Sphingosinicella sp. BN140058: one gene and its partner. Each later gene encodes a partner of the first gene's protein in a complex. Links are inferred from orthologs where the notes say so. Each region holds a gene or a part of one and is shown in the gene's direction. Other genes may lie near its edges. The genes, in order: tsaE and tsaD.

Evidence for each region.
Region 2: the proteins of tsaE (region 1) and tsaD are in contact, whole or in part, in a crystal structure (PDB 6N9A), measured with the Thermotoga maritima proteins. The link is inferred for Sphingosinicella sp. BN140058 from one-to-one orthologs. Residues at the interface, in WP_004082108.1 of Thermotoga maritima: Leu37, Gly38, Lys46, Lys57, Val59, Lys60, Ser61, Thr63, Phe64, Thr65, Leu66, Met67, Val69, Pro71, Tyr82, Arg83, Leu84, Asp86, Asp88, Phe89, Asp93, Ile128, Asp130, Glu131, Arg134; in WP_004082750.1 of Thermotoga maritima: Cys10, Asp11, Arg49, His50, Leu82, Gly84, Gly135, Gly136, Glu154, Thr155, Leu156, Asp157, Asp158, Ser159, Glu162, Asp165, Lys166, Arg169, Leu170, Tyr175, Lys213, Thr214, Leu217, Tyr218, Gln221, Arg222, Asn324.

What each region holds. Positions count from the first base shown.
Region 1 is NZ_CP035501.1:5,288,714-5,300,131, forward strand. Bases 1,096-4,094 are described here. They hold tsaE (tRNA (adenosine(37)-N6)-threonylcarbamoyltransferase complex ATPase subunit type 1 TsaE), read left to right. Parts: upstream 1,096-2,374; coding sequence 2,375-2,815; downstream 2,816-4,094. Other genes in these bases: ETR14_RS24020 (PAS domain-containing sensor histidine kinase), read left to right, coding at 1,096-2,378; ETR14_RS24030 (aminoglycoside phosphotransferase family protein), read left to right, coding at 2,800-3,798; ETR14_RS24035 (nucleotidyltransferase family protein), read left to right, coding at 3,801-4,094. Outside these bases: more of ETR14_RS24020, read left to right, coding at 24-1,095; more of ETR14_RS24035, read left to right, coding at 4,095-4,559; double-strand break repair protein AddB, read left to right, coding at 4,575-7,556; ETR14_RS24045 (prolyl oligopeptidase family serine peptidase), read right to left, coding at 7,714-9,678; ETR14_RS24050 (glycine zipper 2TM domain-containing protein), read right to left, coding at 9,991-10,296; ETR14_RS24055 (hypothetical protein), read right to left, coding at 10,384-10,578; ETR14_RS24060 (NADPH-dependent FMN reductase), read left to right, coding at 10,696-11,292; ETR14_RS24065 (hypothetical protein), read left to right, coding at 11,394-11,418. UniProt on the Escherichia coli protein: Required for the formation of a threonylcarbamoyl group on adenosine at position 37 (t(6)A37) in tRNAs that read codons beginning with adenine.
Region 2 is NZ_CP035501.1:2,366,971-2,375,487, forward strand. The notes cover bases 5,601-8,517. They hold tsaD (tRNA (adenosine(37)-N6)-threonylcarbamoyltransferase complex transferase subunit TsaD), read left to right. Parts: upstream 5,601-6,500; coding sequence 6,501-7,535; downstream 7,536-8,517. Other genes in these bases: hemC (hydroxymethylbilane synthase), read right to left, coding at 5,601-6,456; ETR14_RS10730 (NAD(P)H-dependent glycerol-3-phosphate dehydrogenase), read left to right, coding at 7,591-8,517. In the rest of the region: ETR14_RS10680 (ABC transporter permease), read left to right, coding at 1-331; ETR14_RS10685 (YdcF family protein), read left to right, coding at 328-858; ETR14_RS10690 (1-acyl-sn-glycerol-3-phosphate acyltransferase), read left to right, coding at 858-1,544; ETR14_RS10695 (Clp1/GlmU family protein), read right to left, coding at 1,541-2,287; ETR14_RS10700 (nucleotidyltransferase family protein), read left to right, coding at 2,448-3,236; ETR14_RS10705 (metallophosphoesterase), read left to right, coding at 3,220-3,948; ETR14_RS10710 (hypothetical protein), read right to left, coding at 3,951-4,859; ETR14_RS10715 (uroporphyrinogen-III synthase), read right to left, coding at 4,862-5,548; more of hemC, read right to left, coding at 5,545-5,600.

The sequences.
Region 1 (11,418 bases):
CTTGCGGCTAGACAGTCGGCGTGGTGACGCTTCCTACCCCGGCCGCAGTGCTGCTCGCGCTCTTCTGCGGCGCATGGCTGACGCTCGCCGTGTGGTTCTCGCTGCGCGCGGCTCGGCGGGCCAATTTCGCGGCCGGGCTAACCGTGCAGGCGGATCGCGCCGGCGCGCTGCTTGCCGCATCGCCGGCGATGCCGCTGATCGCCGACGCCAACGGGCGCGCGGAAGCGTCGACCCGGCTCGCCCACGCGCTCGGCCTCGATGCGCCGCCCGCCCGGCTTGCCGATCTGGCGCGCGAGAATGCCGGGCTGGAAGCGGCCGCGGCCGATCTGCTCGCCGAACGTGTTCGCGAGGCGGCGCTCACCGGGGCCAGTTTCTCGCTGGCGGTGCGGGCACATGGATCTGCGCGGGTGTTCCAGGTGCGGGGCGGTCCGGCACCCGCTCCGGCACCCGCCGGCTCCGTGCTGCTCTGGTTCATCGACGCCACCGAGGCGGAGGAGCAGATCGGGGCGTTGCGCGAACGCGCCGACCGTCTGGCAAGCGCGCTCGACGCGCTGGCCGGCCTCATCGAGGCTGCGCCCTTCCCGATGTGGCATCGCGGCCCCGATCTGCGCCTGGCGATGGTCAATGGCGCCTACGTGCGCGCGGTCGAGGCGGAGAATGCGGCAAGCGTGACGAGCGGCGGCATCGAGCTGATCGACGACAGCGAAGGCAGCGCGGTGCGTCAGGCGCATATGGTGCGGGAGAGCGGGGTCCCGTCGGCGAGGACGGTGCCGGCGACCATCGCCGGCGAGCGGCGAATGATGCGGGTTGTCGAGGTGCCGCTCGGCCACACGGGGGTCGCCGGCTATGCGATCGACGTCGAGGATCGCGAACAGGCGCGGGCCGATCTCGCCCGCTTCGTCAGCGCGCAGCGCGACATGCTCGACCGGCTGTCGGCGGGCGTCGCCCAGTTCGGCCGCGACCGCAGCCTGATCTTCTTCAACCAGCCCTTCGCGCGCTTGTTCTCGCTCCGGGCCGAGCAACTGGCCGACGGCCCCGAATTCAACCGGCTGCTCGACGGCATGCGGGAGGCCGGCAACCTGCCCGAGGTGCGCGATTATCCCGAGTGGAAGCGCGACCGGGGGCGCTGGTTTACAGAGACGCTCCATGCCGAGGAAGAGGATTGGCTGCTGCCCGGCGGCCGGCATCTGCGCGTCGTCGCGCAGCCGCTGCCCGATGGCGGCCTGCTGCTGATCTTCGAGGACCGGACCGAACAGCTTCAGCTCGCCTCCGCCCGCGACACCCTGCTGCGGGTGCGTACCGCGACGTTCGACAATCTGTTCGAGGCAGTCGGCGTGTTCGCGTCCGACGGGCGCCTCCATCTTTGGAACAACCGCTTCCGCGAGCTGTGGCAGTTCGAGGAGGAGCAGCTTGCCGCCCATCCGCGAATCGACGCGCTCACCACCCATATCGGCCGCAAGCTCAAGAATGCCGCGCACGCCAGCCTGGTGCGGGAGTTGGTGCGCAGCGCCACGGTGGAGCGCAAGCAGCGCGGCGGACGGGTGTCGTTCCTCGACGGCCGCGAGTTCGAGTTCGCGGCGGTGCCGCTGCCCGACGGCAATGCGCTCTTCACGATGCTCGACGTCACCGCCAGTCGCACCGTCGAGGCGGCGCTGCGCGAGCGCACCTCGGCGCTCGAGGAAGCGGACCGGCTGAAGACCGCCTTCGTCTCCAACATGAGCTACGAATTGCGCACGCCGCTGACCTCGATCGGCGGCTTCGCCGAGATGCTCGCAGGCGGCTATGCCGGCGAGCTGCCGCTCACGGCGATGGACTATGTCGGCGCGATCCTCGAGTCGGTCGCTCGGCTCGGTGCGCTGATCGACGACGTGCTCGATCTGACCCAGAGCGATACCGGCAGCCTTCTGCTCGCCGAGGACGATGTCGACATCGCCACCATGTGCAAGGATGCGGCGGAGATGTTCCGCGATTCGGTGGGGCGCAAGGGCATCGAATTCGCGGTCAGGATCGAGGGTCATGCCGGGCGTGTGACGGGGGATCGCCGCCGCCTCCGCCAGGCGCTCGAAAACGTGCTCAAGAACGCCTTCGCCTATACCGGCGAGGGCGGCCGGGTTCTCCTGCATGCCGGGGGCAGCCGTTCGGTGGCGGAGATCACCGTGTCCGACAATGGCCGCGGCATTCCCGCCTCCGAGCAGACCCGCGTGTTCGATCGCTTCAACCGTGCCACCGGTCCCGCATCGGGCGAGGAGTCCGCGCTTGGCCTCGGCCTGCCGCTCGCCAAGCAGTTCATCGAGGCGCATGGCGGCCGCATCGATCTCGTCTCAGAGCCGGGCTCGGGCACGACCGTCACCTTCCGGCTGCCGCGGAAACCGATATGATCCGGCTCGAAGGGCCGGAGGCGACGGAACGGCTCGGCACCCGTCTTGCACGCAGCCTGCGGCCCGGTGACGTCGTCGCGCTGTACGGTGATCTCGGCGCCGGCAAGACCACCTTCGCCCGCGGAGTTTTGTACGGCCTTGGCTTCGAGGGCGACGTCGCCAGCCCGACCTTCCCGATCGTGCTGCCCTACGACGACCTGACGCTCCCGATCTGGCACGTCGATCTGTACCGGATCGACGATACGCAGGAGCTGGAGGAACTGGCGCTCGACGAAGCGCTCGACGGCGGCGCCCTGCTGATCGAATGGCCCGAGCGGATGGGCGACCTTTTGTGGCGCCACGCGCTTAGGCTGAGCCTGGCGCGGGACGGGGAGGGCGCACGCGCCTTGACAGCCGAACTGCCCCCGGCTTGGGAAACGCGATGGCCGCCCCGATGATTCCGCCCGCTTCCGCCCCCGATTTCCTTGCGAAGCATGGCTGGGGGGGCGCCGAGATTCGGCCGCTTGCCGGCGATGCCAGCTTCCGCCGCTATTTCCGTGTCCACCGCGGCGACGAGACGGCGGTGTTGATGGATGCGCCGCCGGAGCATGAAGATATCGGACCTTTCCTGCGCGTCGCGGGGCATCTGCTCGATCGCGGCTTCGCGCCGCCGCGGCCGCTCGGCATCGATCGCGAGCAGGGACTGCTCCTGCTCGAGGATTTCGGCGATGCCCGGGTCGGCCCCTATCTCCAGCGCGATCCCGCCCGCGAAGGCGACATCTATCGGTCCGCGGTGGCGATCCTTGCGCGGCTCGGCAGCCAGCCGGCGCCGACCGACATCCCGCCCTATGACGATGCCGCGATGAGCCGCGAGGTGCAGCTCTTCCCGGAATGGTACGCGCCCGCGCTCGGGTTCTCTGTCGACGAGGAGGGCTATCTCGCCGCCTGGCGCGAAGCCTGGGCCGACGTGCTGCGGGTCGCTACCAACGATCCCGTGCTGGTGCTGCGCGACTACCATGCCGACAATCTGATGGTGCGCCCCGGCCTGACCGAGCTCGGCCTGCTCGACTTCCAGGACGCGCTTGCCGGCCACCCCGCCTACGATCTCGTTTCCCTGCTGCAGGACGCCCGCCGCGAGGTGCCCCAGTCCCTGGAGGAGGCGATGCTTTCGGAATATTGCAGCCTCGCCCAGGTCGCCGATCCGGCGCTGTTCCGCGCCCATTACGAAGTGCTCGGCGCCCAGCGGAACACCAAGATCCTCGGCATCTTCACCCGGCTTTGGAAGCGGGACGCCAAGCCGCTCTATCTCTCGCTGCAGCCCCGGGTCTGGGGGTATCTCGAGCGCAACCTCGCACACCCGGCGCTGGCGCCGGTACGTGCCTGGTTCGATGCCAACGTGCCCGCAGACAAGCGCGCGGACGCCTGGAGGGAATATCCGTGAGCCTGACCCGCAAGACGCTGGCGCTTCGTCCCGATCCGGCGGCGCAGGTTCCCGAGGTGGCGATGGTGATGGCGGCGGGGCTCGGCAAGCGGATGCGGCCGCTGACCGCGACTCGCCCAAAGCCCTTGATCGAAGTCGCCGGCAAGCCGCTGATCGACCATTGCATGGACCGCCTCCGCGCCGCCGGCGTGCACAAGGCCGTGGTCAACGTCCATTATCTCGCCGATTCGCTCGAAGCGCATCTGGTGCACCGCATCCCAGACATCGAGATCGTGATTTCGGACGAGCGGGCACAATTGCTCGAGACCGGCGGCGGGCTGATCCATGCCTTGCCGCTGATCGATGCCGATCCATTCTTCGTGATCAATTCGGACAATCTCTGGATCGACGGTCCGATCGATTCGCTGCGCCTGCTGGCGGCGAGCTGGGACGAGGACCGGATGGACGCGCTGCTGCTGCTGGTGCCGTTCGCCCGCGCCTACTGCCATCCCGGCCGCGGCGATTTCCACATGGCGGCGGACGGCCAGCTGCGCCGCCGCAAGCCGGGCACGGTCGCGCCGTTCGTCTTCACCGGCGTGCAGATCGTCTCGAAACGCCTGCTCGAGGGCGAGCATCCGGAAGGGCCCTTTTCGACCAACCTTTTCTGGAACCGGGCGATCGAGGCGGGCCGGCTGTTCGGCCTCGCCCATGAAGGTCTGTGGTTCGATGTCGGCGCACCGGCCAATATCCGCAAGACCGAGGACATGCTGCAGGGTGGCTGAGCCTTCCCAAGCGGCATGCCGCGCCGCTACGCTCGCCCGGTGACCTTCGAGACCCGCCCTGCCGTCTACACCATTCCGCCCCATCGCGCCTTCGCCGACGCGCTCGCCGCAGGCCTGATCGCCCAGCATGGCGGCGGTGAGCTCGGCCTCGCCCACGGCATCGTCCTCGTCCCCAACAACCGGGCGGGGCGGGCGATCTCGGAGGCGTTCGTGCGCCGCTCGGAGCCCGGCGGCCTGCTGCTTCCGCGGCTGATCCCGGTCGGCGATCCCGAGCTCGACGAGCGCATCGGCGGTGCGCTCGATCCGGTGGGGGAGGGCGACCCCATCCCGCCGGCGATCGATCCGGTCGAGCGATTGTTCCTGCTTGCCCGGCTGATCGAGCGCCAGATGGCGGACGTCGACGCGGCGGAGGCCCTCCGGCTTGCCGAGGATCTCGCCCGCACACTCGACCAGTTGCTGGTCGAGGAGGTCGATCCGGCGCGGCTGCGCGAATTCGCGGCCGATCTGCCCGATCTGTCGATCCACTGGCAGACCTCGCTGGCGCGGCTGACCGTGATCCTCGATCAATGGCCGCGCGAGCTCGCCGCCCGCGGCCGCATCGATCTTGCTGACCGGCGCAACCGGTTGCTTCGCGCGGTGGCGCGACGCTGGCGCGCTGACCCGCCGCGCGGCTTCGTCTGCGCCGCCGGCATCACCACCAGCGCGCCGGCCATCGCCGGCCTGCTGCGCACCGTGGCGCGGCTACCGCAGGGGAGCGTCGTCCTGCCCGGCTTCGATCTCGCCATGCCGCAGGCGGAGTGGGACGCGCTCGGGCCGCATGAACCGGACGCGGTGACCGGCCGGCGGCGCCCATCGATCGAGACTCATCCCCAATATCACCTCAAATTGCTGCTCGACCGGATGGGCGTCGGCCGCGGCGAGATCGAACGGTGGCGGTGGGGCGGCGGGCGCGATGCGCCGGCGGTGCGAAGCCGTGCGATCACCAACGCCATGGCCCCCGCCGCCTTCACCTCCAAATGGCAGGTGCTGGCGCCGGCCGACCGCCGGCTGTCGGGCGTGCGCGCGCTCGAGTTGGCCGACCCGGCCGAGGAGGCGCAGACGATCGCGCTGGCCTTGCGCGAGGCGCTCGAGGAGCCGGGCCGGACGGCGGCCCTGGTCACGCCGGACCGGGTGCTCGCACGCCGCGTCTCCGCCCACCTCGAGCGCTGGGAGATTGAGGCCGACGACAGCGCCGGGCGGCCGCTGTCGCAAACCGCGCCGGGGACCCTGCTGATCGCGCTCGCCGCGGCGGCGGCCGAACACTTCGCGCCGGTGCCGCTGCTCGCGCTGCTCAAGCACCCGCTGGTTCGCCAGGGGGAGACGCGGCTCGCCTGGCTGGACGGCGCACGCATGCTCGATCTGGCGCTGCGCGGCCCCCGGCCGCCGGCCGGGCTTGCCGGCATCCACGAGCATCTGTCGGACTGGAGTGGCCGCGACCGTGATCTTCGCAAGGCCGCGCTCGCCTGGTGGAAAGACGCATCGCCGCTGCTCGCGCCGCTCGAACAGGCCTTCCGCACGGAACGGGCGCAGGTGGCCGGGCTGCTCGCGACCCTGCGCGAAGCCGCATCGGCGCTGACCGGCGATGCGGCCTGGGCCGGCCCGGCCGGCCGCGCCGCAGCGGAGCTGCTCACCGCCGTCGAGCCGGCCTCCGCCCACGGCCCAAGCCATGCCGCGCCGTCAACCTTGCCGGCGATCATCGAGCAATTGATGACGGCGGTCGCGGTTCGGCCGCCTTATGGCCAGCATCCGCGCATCGCCATCTTGGGTCTGCTCGAGGCGCGGCTGCAGCAGGCCGACCTGATGATCCTCGCCGGCCTCAACGAGGGCACCTGGCCGCAGCTGCCGACCCCCGATCCGTGGCTGGCGCCGCGGCTGCGCAGCGAACTCGGCCTGCCCAGCCTCGAACGCCGGATCGGCCTGTCCGGCCACGATTTCGCCTGCGCCCTCGGCGGGCGGCAAGTGCTGATCACCCGCGCCCGGCGCGACTCGCGTGCGCCCGCGGTCGCCTCGCGTTTCTGGCTGCGGCTCGAAGCGATGACCGGCGGCCTGACCCGATCACCGCTGCACAAGAAGTGGGCACAGGCGCTCGATCGTCCGACCACCTATTCTCCGGCAGAGCGGCCGGCGCCGGCGCCGCGGCCCGAGGACCGCCCGCGAAGCATCTCGGTTACCGAAGTCGATCGCCTCAAGGCCGATCCCTTCGCTTTCTATGCCCGCCGGATGCTCCGGCTCTCCGCCCTCGACATGCCCGACGCCGATCCCGGTGCCGCCTGGCGCGGCACCGCCGTCCATGCGGTGCTCGAACGATGGATGAAGGAGGATGATTGCGATCCTGCCAAGCTGCGGCCGCGGGCCGAACAGCTGCTGGCCGACAGCAATGCCCATCCGCTGATGCGCGCCCTCTGGCAGCCGCGTCTCCTAGAAGCGATCGACTGGATCGCCGCGCAAGTCGCCGAGAACGAAGCCAAGGGCCGCGTGCCGCTGCGCGCCGAGGCCTGGGGCGAGACCGACCGGATCGCCGGCGTCCGCCTCCACGGCATGGCCGACCGCATCGACCGCCTTGCCGACGGCAGCCTCGCGATCGTCGATTACAAGACCGGCACTCCGCCCGGTCCCAAGGCGGTGGGGGAGGGCTATTCGATGCAGCTCGGCTTGCTCGGGCTGATCGCGGAACATGGCGGCTTCGCCGATATCGAGGGCGTGCCGGCCTGCTTCGAATATTGGTCGCTCGCCAAGAAGGCAGGCACGCTCGGCTATGTCGCGAGCCCCGTCGCCGGACGCAACGGCCTCGATCCGGCCGAATTCACCACCATCGCCGCCCGCAACTTCATCGCTGCCGCCGAAGCCTGGCTCACCGGCGACGCGCCGTTCACTGCCAAGCTCCACCCGGAATATGCACCTTATGGCGACTATGACCAGCTGATGCGCCTCGACGAATGGTACGGGCGGGAGAGGTAATGCCACCCTCTCCTCTTCAGGGGAGAGGGCCGGGGAGAGGGGGAGTCGGGAGATTCACGGCGCAGCTCAGCGCGGGGTCGGACTCTGCCCCTCTCCCGGCCTCTCCCCTGAAGGGGAGAGGAGGGCGCAGGTCAACGAGGTCTCCGAACCCCCTCCGTCAGCGCTGCGCGCTGCCACCTCCCCGTTCCGGGGAGGATCCGAACAACTTCCGTAAGAAGACGGTTTCGACCTCCCGGCGCAGATCGTTGTTCGGCTTTTTCTGGAAGCCGTGCCCTTCGTCCGCGAACAGCACGTACCAGGTCTCGACGCCGCCGGCGCGAAGGCGGTCGACGACCTGATCCGACTCTGATTGCGGAACGCGCGGATCGTTGGCGCCCTGCATCACCAGCATCGGTTTCCGGATCGCGCCGACATTGGCGAGCGGCGAGATCCGCTCCAGCACCGCACGCATCGCCGGGTCACGCTCGTCGCCATATTCGGCGCGGCGATTGTCGCGGCGATAGGCCTCGGTATTCTGCAGGAACGAGATCCAGTTGCTGATCCCGTAGCGCTCGACGCTGCCGACCAGGCGGTCGCTATAATGGGTCGACACCGCCAGCGACATGTAGCCGCCATAGGATTGGCCGTAGACCGCGACCCGGCCCGGATCGAGATCCGGCTGCTGCCCGATCCAGTCGAGCAGGGCGCCGATATCCTTGACGCTGTCCTCCCGCTTCGCCCCATTGTCGAGGTTGAGATAGGCCTTGCCGTAGCCCTCGCTGCCGCGGACGTTGGGCAGGATCACGGTCGCTCCGAGAAGATCTGCAAAATATTGCGCCCCGGGATTCCAGATCGGCCGGGTCTGCGATTCCGGCCCGCCGTGGATGTCGATGATTACCGGCGTACGGGTGTCCGCCGCCGCGTTCCGAGGACGGTAGACGAAGGCCGGCACGGACAAGCCGTCGAAGGAGCGGAAGCGGATCAGCCGCGGCTCGGCAAGCTGCGCCGGGTCGAGCCCGCCGAGCTCCGACTGCGTCCAGCGCGCCAGCTGCGCGCCCGCCACGTCCCAGGTCCAGGCGTCGCCAGCCGAGGTCGCATTGGTCAGGCTGATGCCGAGCCTCTTGCCGTCAGGCGAGAATTTGAGGCCGGTGAGCACGCCTTTCGGCAACTGCGGCTGGGGCAGGGCGCGTCGTGTCCGGAAATCCTGCACGACCAGTCGCGAGAAACCGTCCTCATTATAGGGATAGGCGAGGACGCGGCCGTCTTCGCTGAGATCGAACCGCTCCACCTCCCACTTCGATTCGCCTGACACCTGTATAGACTTGCCGGTGGCGAGATCGATCTCGACCAGACGCAGCACGTCGCTGCCCTGATCGGTGATCGCCAGGATCGCGGCACCGCCGCGAACGAAGCGTGGCTGCAGATAGCGGGCGGGCTCGGCGGCGGTGAAGGCGAGTTCGGTAGCCTGGCCCGTGGCGACATCGAGGATCGACAGCCGCATCTCGCGATTCGAGATCCCGCGGGTGAGGAGGATTTGCTTGCCGTCGGGCGAGATGTCCTCAGGCGAGATCGCGCCCTTGCCCTGATACGCGACCCGGCGGCTTGTCGGATCCGCGGGGTTCGCAACGAGGATCGCATAGTCGCTCGACCCTTTCACCGCCCGCGACCATGCGAGCAATTTGCCGTCCTTGCCGAGCACGGGCGACTGGTTGCGGGTGCCCGGTTCCGTCAGTTGCACCGGAGGGCCGGTCAGGCCCATCGCGTAGAGCTGGAACCATTCGTCACCGCCGGTGTCGCGTGAGACCAGGAAGCGCTCGCTGCCCGGGATTCGCCAGACTCCGCCGACAGGCTCCGAGAAAAAGGTCAGCTGGGTCCGCGCCGCGCCCGGAGCGAGGACGCGGTGGACCTGCCGGGTTGCGCCGAAGCGGGTGGTGATCAGCATCGATCCGTCGGGAAGCCAATCCTCGATCTCGGCCTCGCGGTAACTCTGGTAACGCTGCACCGCGTCCCGCACGTCGGCCGGTATCTCCGGAACGTTCTGCAGGGTGGCCGAGCCGACCTGGCGCGAGTCGACCCTGGCGATTTGCGCGAGGAGCGGGGAGGCGGCGGTGAGCAGCAGAGCGGCGAGGCAGGCAGTGCGCATGTCGATCCTTCGGCAGTGATGCCCGACCTTGCCGTCCCGCCGCCTGAAAATCGACCGTATTGACCGATAATACGGTCGATTCTCATGCACGACGGGTTCGCATCGGCACGCCGACGTGCCGAGCGTCATCGATCAGTCTCCGGCCTTCAAAGACGAGGCTTCTGCCCGGCAGCAAGAGAGTCGGCGGCACGGCGCGATGGCTCGCGGAAGAAAGGCGAGTTCGCTGCCGGCGGCACAGGTGGAACGTAGCAGGAACATGCGTGAAATGCAATGTCCTGCCGCTGCTCGAACGCGCCGCTGCTGGTGGCCGGCTCAGCGGCAGCGGCTGACGACGTTGCGCTGGACGTGGCGGCCGAGCAGGGCGCCGACGGCCGCGCCGAGGATGGTGCCCGTGGCACGGCTGCCGCGGCTGTCGATCTCGCGGCCGACGAGGGCACCCGCGGCACCGCCGACGACGAGGCCGGTGGTTCCGTTGGGCTTGCGGCAATAGGTCCGGCCATCGGAACCGCGCCAGGTCTGGCCATGATAGACGCCGGTGTCGCGCGCGAAGGCGGTGCTCGCCGGCAGCGCCGGGACGGTGAGGCTGGTGACTGCGAGGGCCAGGACGATCTTACGCATGGGATACTCCTCCGAGATGTTGAGGAGTGTTTAGTCCGCCGCCTTTGAGCCCTGCCTGAACCCGTCCGACAGGCGCGGTTCAGGCGATCAGCCCTCGTTCCGGTCGGTCTTGCCGCGGCGATTGGCGTAGAGCAAGGCGGCGACGATCGCGGCGGAACCGATGCCGATCGCCGCGCCCGTCACGATCTTCTTGTTACGGCTCTCGCCGGCGTCGCGGTCCGGCGACGCGGCGCCGGTCTGCTTTCCGGAACGGGTTTTGGTGCTCTTCGCTTTCTCGGCCATCGGACGTCTCCTTGCTTCAGCGCCTCCTAAAGGAGCAAGCGCGGCCTCGCCAAGCCGTCACTTTTCGTGGACAGCGCCGTTCCGCTCACGCATGCCCATGCAGAAAGGGGAGTGAGCATGAGCCGTCACCGTATCGCGATCATCGTCGGCAGCCTTCGCGCGGGCAGCCTCAACCGCAAGGTTGCGCAGTCGATCTGCGCCTTTGCCTCGGACACGCTGGACTGCGGGATCGTCGAGATTGCCGATCTGCCGCTCTACAACCAGGACAGCGACTCGGCGCCGCCGCCCGAATATGTGCGCTTTCGCGAGCGGATCGCGGCCGTCGACGGCATCCTGTTCTGCACGCCCGAATATAATCGCGGCGTTCCCGGCGTGCTCAAGAATGCGATCGACATCGGCTCGCGGCCTTATGGCCAGAGCGTGTGGGACAAGAAGCCGGCGGCGATCGTCAGCGTGTCTCCCGGAGCGATCGGCGGCTTCGGCGCCAATCATCAGCTGCGCCAGGCCTGCGTCTTTCTGAACATGCCGGTAATGCAGCAGCCGGAAGCCTATCTCGGCAACGTCACCGATGCCAGTTTCGGCGACGACAATTGCCTGAAGGACGGTCCGCTGAAGGATCTGGTCACGAACCTGGCGCACGCTTTCGCCGATTGGGTCGACGTGATCGTGCGCTCGCGGCGGCTGCTTGCCGAAGATCTCGCCCATCGCAGCTGAACTGGAGCGGCGAGCCGCATGCCCGCGGTGACCAGTCGAGCAGCCTTTGAGGATACGCACAGGCAACGGCTTCGTTGAGCAGTGTCGAAGGAGCAGATGCGATGACTGAGCCCCGTAACGATGACA
Region 2 (8,517 bases), 2.9 Mb from region 1 along the record:
GCTCGCCGCGCGGGCCTCGCTCGACACGCATCGCGGCACCATCGAAGTGCTGCACCTGATGGGCGCGACCGATGTCCAGGTTGCCCGGCTCTTTCAGCGCCGGATCGCGCTCGATGCGCTGTTCGGCGGCATCGTCGGCCTTGCCGCTGCGGCCGGTGTCCTCCTCCTCATCGGCAACCGGGTCGGTGCGCTCGGGTCTGATCTGCTCGGCTCCGCGCATCTGCCGATCCTGAGCTGGGCGATCCTGGTCGCGCTGCCGGTCTGCGGCGTGGCGCTCGCAATGGTGGTGGCGCGGGCCACCATTCTTCGTGCATTGGGACGGATGTTGTGATCGCGCGCATTCTCTCCTTCCTGGTTCTCGCCTATCTGCTCGGCTACGCACTGTTCGCGGTGTTGCTGCCGCGGCCGGCGGGCGACGAGAAAACGGATGCCGTCGTCGTGCTGACCGGCGGTGCCAACCGGATGGAACGCGGACTCGATCTGCTGAAGCGGGGTCGTGCGAAACGGATGCTGGTCTCGGGTGTCGCTCGGACGGTGCGTCCCGCCGAGCTCGCCATCCGTTACCCTGGCCACGACAGTCTGTTCGACTGCTGCATCGATCTCGGCCGGGAGGCGGTCGATACGCGCTCCAACGCCGAGGAAGTCTCCCGCTGGATGACCAAGAACAAGCTGAAGAGCCTGCGGCTGGTCACCACCGACTGGCACATGCCCCGCGCCGGGTTCGAGCTTTCGCGTCGTCTGGGCGGAGACGTCGAAGTGATCGGCGATGCGGTCGAGAGCAATCCGAGCTTCCGCCAGCTCTTCACCGAATACAACAAATATCTGCTTCGCCGTGCAGCGGTGCTGGTGGGGGTGTGATGGCGTTGCTTCGTTCCGTCCTGTTCGCCGCCATCTTCTATCTGGTCACCGTGCTGATGATCCTGGTCGCGCTGCCCGCGACCCTGATCTGGCGGCGCCGGGGCGCGCGTGCCGCCGCCCACATCTGGACCCGCTTCCATCGTTGGTGCGCCGTGCATCTCCTCGGGATCCGAACCCGCATCGAAGGACATTTCCCGCCTGGGCCGGCGCTCGTCGCCGCCAAGCACCAGGCGATGTACGAGACGATGGAACTGGTCGTCATCCTCGACACTCCGGCGATCGTGATGAAGCGGGAATTGTCCGATCTTCCGCTCTGGGGCCGGCTCGCGCGCGCCTACGGCCTGATCCCGGTCGATCGCGAGGGCGGCGCCGCGGCGCTGAGGCGCATGCTGCGCGCCGCCGAAGAGGCGGTGGAGGCCGGCCGACCGATCGTCATCTTCCCGGAAGGAACGCGGGTGGCGCCGGGCGATGCCCCGCCGCTTCAGCCGGGTTTCGCCGGGCTGTACCGGGCGCTTCGCCTGCCGGTGGTGCCGATCGCGCTCGACAGCGGGCGGCTGCTGCCGCGCGGCCGCTTCGTAAAGCATCCCGGGACGGTCACGATCCGGGTCGGCGAGACGATCCCCGCCGGCCTGCCCCGCAAGGAGGCCGAAGCGGCAGTGCATGCGGCGATCAACGCGCTGGGCTAGCCCCTCCACGCCGGCTCGAGCCGCTCCCGCAGCCGCCAGCCCGACCTCGTCGGGGATGCCCAGAGGTGGCCGAGCCTGACGGTCGCCACGCGCTGCGGCGGGGCTTTGCAGCACACCAGCACCCGCTGCGGATCGGCGGCGCACAGGATAGCGATGGCCATGTCTTCCCCGCTGGCGTCCGCCAAGGCGCAAACCGGCCGATCCGCGCCGGTGAAGTCCACCGGCAACGCAGGCTCGAAGGTCACACCCGAAAGGGCGATCGTTTCCAAGCCGAGTGAGCGGTCGAGCGCCTGCTCGCGAAGATGGCGGCGTCGCGCCGCGGATTTCCGGCGGGCGAAAGGCGAGCGCGGCAAGACGATGATCGGCCGCGACCAGCTCCTCGGCACCGGTGGTGTCTCCATCCCGATCGCGACCACGATGTCGGCGTCGACTGCAGCGATGCTCGCCGCCTGCAGCCGTCCGCCGGGGCCGGAGACGAAGCCCGAGGTATTGACCACGAACGGCGCAGTCTCCGAAAGCTTCGCGGCCGCACCAACGATCCTGGCGATCGCGAGAGCATTGGTGCTGCCGATGAAGGCGAAGCGGTCGCAAACGGGTTGTTCGCCCACGAAGCGGCCGCGGCTGACGGTGCCCGGAGGGCCGACCATCTTCTGCCCGGGATCGAGATCGAGCAAGGCGAAGCGCCGCTGCCAGGCCAGCATCCGGATGAAGCTGCTCTTGCCGGCATCGGTGGGCCCGATCACCGCGATCCGCGACGCCGGGCCGCGCGCCAGCGTTGCGACCGCATGCTGCCAGTCTTCGGGAACCTCGATGGCGCTTCCTCCTTCCGCTTGAGCTCGAACCGGAACGCTTTGAGCGCGGTTCCGTTGTTCAGCCGATCTCAAGCCAGGAACAGGAGCGTCGGTGAGTAACAGACTGGACAGTATCGACGCTTCCGTCTTCGAACCGCCGGCCGAGGCGGTCGACTTCTATGTCGAGAGCCTGCGCCTCCTCAACGAATCGGGAATTCCGTTCCTGCTTTCGGGCACCTATGCGCTCGGCTGCTACACCGGCATCACCCGCCCGACCAAGGATCTCGACATCTTCTGCAAGGTCAGCGATGCGCCTCGTATCCTCGCCTTCTTCAAGGCCAAGGGATACGAGATCGAGGTCGAGGACGAACGCTGGATCGGAAAGGTGTGGCGCGGCGAGCATTTCTTCGACGTCATCTTCAACATCTCTTCCGCAAGTCTGCCGGTCAACGACGACTGGTTTCGGGAAGTCTACGAGGTTGAAGTCTACGGATCGACCGTGCGGATCACACCGCCGACCGAGTTCATCCTCTCGAAGCTCTTCATCCAGGATCGCTACCGCTACGACGGTGCCGATGTCGTCCATGTCATCCTCAAGAAGCATGACGAGATCGACTGGCATCGCCTGATGACGGCGATGGAGCTCTATTGGGAGCTGCTGTTCATCCACATCCTCAACTTCCGCTTCATCTACCCGACCAAGCGCGATCACATCCCCCGCTGGGTGTTCGACGAGCTGCTGGAGCGGATCCAGGCCCAGGCGGAGCTCCCGCCTGGGGGCATCGACATCTGCCGCGGACGGCTGCTCAGCCCCCGCGACTACATCACCGACATCGGAGAATGGGGTTTCGCCGACGTGGTCGGCAAAGGCCTCGAGGAACGGCATGAGCGAAAACACTGATACGATCACCGTCGCCGCGATCGGCGACCTCCACGTCACCGATACCAACCACAACCGCTACCGCGATCTGTTCGCGGAAATGTCCGAGAAGGCCGACGTCGTCGCGCTCGCCGGCGATCTCACCAATTTCGGCAAGGTCAGCGAAGCGGAGATCCTCGCCGAGGATATGCGCGCCTGTACCATCCCGATGGTCGGCGTGCTCGGCAACCACGATTACGAGGCCGGCCAGGCCGACGAGGTGGTCAAGATCCTCCAGCAGGCGGGTCTCACCATTCTCGACGAGCAGGCCTGCGTGATCAAGGATGTCGGCTTCGCCGGCGTGAAGGGCTTTCTCGGCGGCTTCGGGCGTGGCGAGCTCGGCGCGTTCGGCGAGGATTCGGTGAAGGTGTTCGTCGACGAGTCGCGCAACGAAGCGCGCAAGCTCGAAAATGCCTTGCGCTCGCTGCGCACCGACCGCGCCGTCGCGGTGCTGCATTATGCGCCGGTGCCGGAGACGGTGGAGGGAGAGCCGCTGGAGATCTTTCCGTTTCTCGGTTCCTCCAGGCTCGCCAACGCGATCGATCGCTTCGACAACGTCAAGGCGGTGGTCCATGGCCACGCGCATCGCGGTGCCTATTCCGGCCGCACCCCTCGCGGCGTGCCGGTGTTCAACGTCGCGCAATTCGTGGTCGAGCCGGCGTTCGGCCGTCCCTACGCCTTGCTCGAAATCTAGGCTCAGGCGGGCTCGGCAGGACGGGCCGGCGGAGGAGCCGGGGTCGGTTGAGGGCGCGGCTGGCGAATGACCTGCGGCGCCGGCCGGGTTTCAAGCAGGGCGGCGGTCTCGATCTCGTCGAGCGCCCGGCGGGCGCCGAGATAGCGGCGTGCCTTGGCCACCCAACTCGCCGCGCGGTCGCGTCCAGGAAGCCGGGTGACTTCGGCCAACGCCACTTCCACCTGGCCCCCTTCCAGGCTGGAGATTGCCCGCCGCAGCCGTTCGGACGCGAGCGTCGACTGTGTACCCTCCTTGCGGATCGAAACCAGGCTGCCGAGTTCGGTCTGGAACGCCGCCCACCAGCTCTGATCCGGGCCGCCGCTGACCAGGAACGGCTGCACCTGGCGAAGCTCCTCCTGAAGCTTCTGGAGGGTGATGGGATCGCGGGACGCCGTAATGATCGTGGCGACTGCCTGCGGCTGAGTGGCGGCGAAGCGTTGCTGGAGAAGGCCCTCGATATAGCCGAGCGCCACCCCCCGATCGAGCGCGCGGCGCGCGGCGAAGGCGACCAGCAATCCCTCGGCGCGATCGGCATTGCCGACCGCCGCGCGGGATTGAACGTCGAGCTGCGACACACGCTGCTCGAGCCGTGCCACACGAAGGCTGGTCTCCGGATCGCCGGCCATCTGGCCGGGCTGGAGCGGCGCGAGGACAGGCGCCGCCGGCTGCGGCGCCTGTTGTACCGGGCGGTCTGCAACGACCGGTGCGGGCGGGACGATGCCGAGCATGGCAGCACCTTCGTTCCAGCGAGACAGCAGCCAGGCCATCGCAGCCACGCCGGCGAGAAAGGCGAGCAGCAAGCCGATCAGCAATTGGACGATACGGCGCCTCGGCCGTGCGGCGGCGAGATCATCGCCAGGGCTGTACTCCATGCTCACCGATCCCGTCCCGTCATCTGCGACGATCCAGCCTTGCACAGCTGCGCCGCGAGTTCCAGCAATGCCTCGTCACGCGGGGCGGCAGCGACCGAGAGCCCGGCCCAGCCGCCGCCCGCCGCATCGGCCGTGGCCCTGCTGATCGCGGCGATCCGGATAGGAGTCTTATCGGACACCAAGCCGGCGAGGCGGCGTGCCGCGCGCGGAGAATGGAGGAGAATGAGTGCGCCGCCGGCGATCGCGCATTCGGCTTCGGCCGGAAGGCCCGGCACCGTTTCCGCTGCATAAACGATCCGCCGCTCGAGGTGAACGCCGGGCCAGTGGAGGGCGACGTGGTCGCGGCCGCACAGATGCAGGACGCGGTCGCACCCGTCCCCGGCCGCCAGAGCAAGGGCCGCGAGCCCATCCGACGGACCAGTCACGACCTTGACCGCTCCTGCTTCTCGCGCCGCCGCCGCAGTCGCGTCGCCCACGGTGTAGGTGGGGAGGTTCGGCAACGGTCCGCCGTGGCGCGCCGCATTGGCGCTGGTCAGCAACAACGCATCGAAGCTGCCCTCCGGCAGAGCCCAGGCGACTGGACGAACCTGGAACAAAGGGGCGACGATCGGCTCCATGCCCATCGAGACGGCGCGCTCGGCTGTCTCGCTCGCGCCGGGCTCAGGCCGCAAAATCAGCAGCCGCGTCACCCCGCGAAGAGCGCCCGCAGACCCGGCGACGCCCTGCTCAGCAAGGCGCTTGCGAGCGTCAGCGGCGTTTCCCGGTCGTCTACTGCAAACCGTTCTTCGCAGCGTACGATCTCGCTTCCATCTGGGCTGATGATTTCGGCACGCAGGTGAATCTCGTCGCCGTCGAGCCGCGCCAGCGCCGCGATCGGTGATCGGCAGGTGCCGCCAAGGCCTTCCAGCAGGCGCCGCTCCGCGGCGACGCAGAGATGGGTGGCGCGGTCGTCGATTGCTGCGATCAGGTTACGCGTGCGCCGATCGCCGGTGCGAACCTCGATGCCCACAGCGCCCTGTGCCGGCGCCGGCAGGAAGTCGTCTAAGACGACTCCGATTTCGGGGTGATTGAGGCGCTCCAGTCCTGCGGAGGCCAACAGCGTGGCATCGGCCTCACCGCGGTCAAGCTTCCGCAAGCGGGTCTCGACGTTGCCGCGGATCGGCACGATCACCAGATCGGGCCGCCGCGCCAGTATTTGCGCGGCGCGTCGCGGAGACGAGGTGCCGACCCGCGCACCTGGCGCCAGCCCCTCCAGGCTGTCGGCGCCGATCAGACGGTCGCAAACGCTTGCTCGCGGCAGCATCGCCGCGATCAGCAGCGTCTCGGGCCGGAAGGTCTCCACATCCTTCATCGAATGGACCGAGATGTCGGTGCGACCATCGCCGAGGCAGGCATCGAGCTCCTTCGTCCAGAGGCCCTTGCCGCCGATCTCGGCGAGCGGTCGATCGCGGACGATGTCGCCGGTGGTGGTGATCGGAACGATCTCGATCCGCTCCGGACCCCAATCATGGGTGTCCCGGAGCGCGGTCGCGACCATGCGCGCCTGCGCGAGTGCAAGCGGCGAACCTCGTGTACCTATGCGGATGGTGCCCATCATGGGGAGGTTGTGCTAGCGGGTCGCGCGATGGCAGGGAAGCGCCGATGAGCCTTATCCTCGGAATTGAATCAAGCTGCGACGAAACCGCGGTGGCGCTGGTCACGCGCGAGCGCGAGGTGCTTGCGCATCGACTCGCCACGCAGGAGAGCGCCCACCGTCCCTATGGCGGCGTGGTTCCCGAGATTGCGGCCCGTGCGCATGTCGAGATCCTGCCGACCCTGATCGAAGAGGCTCTTGCCGACGCGAAGGTAAGCCTCTCCGACGTCGACGCAATCGCGGCAACGGCAGGCCCCGGCCTCGTCGGTGGCGTCATGGTGGGGCTCGTCGCCGGCAAAGGATTGGCGCTCGCGGCCGGCAAGCCGCTGATCGCGATCAATCATCTCGAAGGACACGCGCTCTCGCCGATGCTGAGCGAACCCGATCTGGCTTTCCCATACCTCCTCCTGCTCGTCTCGGGCGGTCACTGCCAATTGCTGTTTGTCGAGGCCCTCGGCCGCTACCGGCGGCTGGCGACGACGATCGACGATGCTGCCGGCGAGGCGTTCGACAAGACCGCGAAACTGCTGGGCCTCGGATTCCCGGGCGGACCGGCGGTGGAGCGCGCCGCGGCGGAAGGCGACAGAAATTCCGTGCCACTGCCTCGGCCACTGGTCGGCTCGCCCGAACCGCATTTCTCCTTTGCGGGACTGAAGAGCGCGGTTCTCCGCGCCAGGGACAGTGGCCGTTATCGACCGGAGGACATCGCTGCCTCGTTCCAGCAGGCTACGGTCGACTGCCTGGTCGATCGCACCGCCCGCGCGCTCGGCCGCGCAGCCGGCGCCACCGCTCTGGTCGTCGCCGGCGGCGTCGCTGCCAACAAGGCGGTGCGCTCCGCCCTCACCGCGCTCGCGGAGCAGCGCGGCCTCCCCTTCGTGGCGCCGCCGTTATGGCTGTGCACCGACAACGCGGCGATGATCGGTTGGGCTGGTGCGCTTCGCCTCGAAGCCGGACTGACCGACGGCCTCGATGCCCCTGCCCGGGCGCGCTGGCCGCTTGATCCCGATGCCGAGAAGGTCCGCGGCGCGGGTGTGAAGGCGTGAAGCGGCTTCCTTCCGCGGCCGAACGCCGCCAGACTGGACTGGGAGGACGTTTCTGATGATGGGCACGCAGGGCATGGTGGGCGTCATTGGCGGCGGCGCCTGGGGTACCGCGCTGGCGCAGGTGGCCGCTGCGGCCGGTCCCTCCCTGTTGTGGGCGCGCGAGCCGGAGGTGGTGGCATCGATCAACGAGCGGCACGAAAACAGCCTCTTCCTAGCCGGGGTCGCGCTCGATCCGGCGGTCCGCGCGACCGCCGATCTTGAGGCGCTGGCCGGCTGCGAGGCCCTGCTGGTGGTGACTCCGGCGCAGCATATGCGGGCGGTGCTCGCATCGATGCCGCGGCTGTCGAGCCCGCTTATCCTCTGTGCCAAGGGCATGGAAGACTCGACCCGCAAGCTGATGCACGACGTCGCTCGGGAGGAGCAGCCCGATGCGCCGATTGCCGTCCTCTCCGGACCGACCTTCGCGCATGAGGTTGCCGCCCGAAAGCCCGCCGCGGTGACGCTTGCCGTCGATGATGCCGCAATCGGCGAGCGGCTCCGCGCGCGCCTCGCCAGGCCATGGTTCCGCCCCTATCTGTCCGATGACGTCATTGGGGCAGAAATTGGCGGGGCGGTGAAGAACGTGCTGGCGATCGCGTGCGGCGTCGTCGACGGATGCGGGCTCGGGCTCAATGCTCGCGCAGCGCTGATCTCGCGCGGTTTCGCCGAGATGACCCGCTTCGGCCTGGCGCGCGGCGCCCGCGCCGAGACGCTCGCCGGTCTTTCCGGCCTCGGCGATCTCGTCCTGACCTGTTCGTCGACGGATTCACGCAATTTCAGCCTCGGCAAGGGGCTTGGCGAGGGCCGAAGTGCAGCCGATCTGCTCGCCGACCGGCGCACGGTTGCGGAGGGGGCGTTCACCGCGCCGGTGCTGCACCGCGCCGCTGCCGAAGCCGGCATCGATATGCCGATCGTGGCCGCCGTTTGCGCGCTGCTCGCCGGG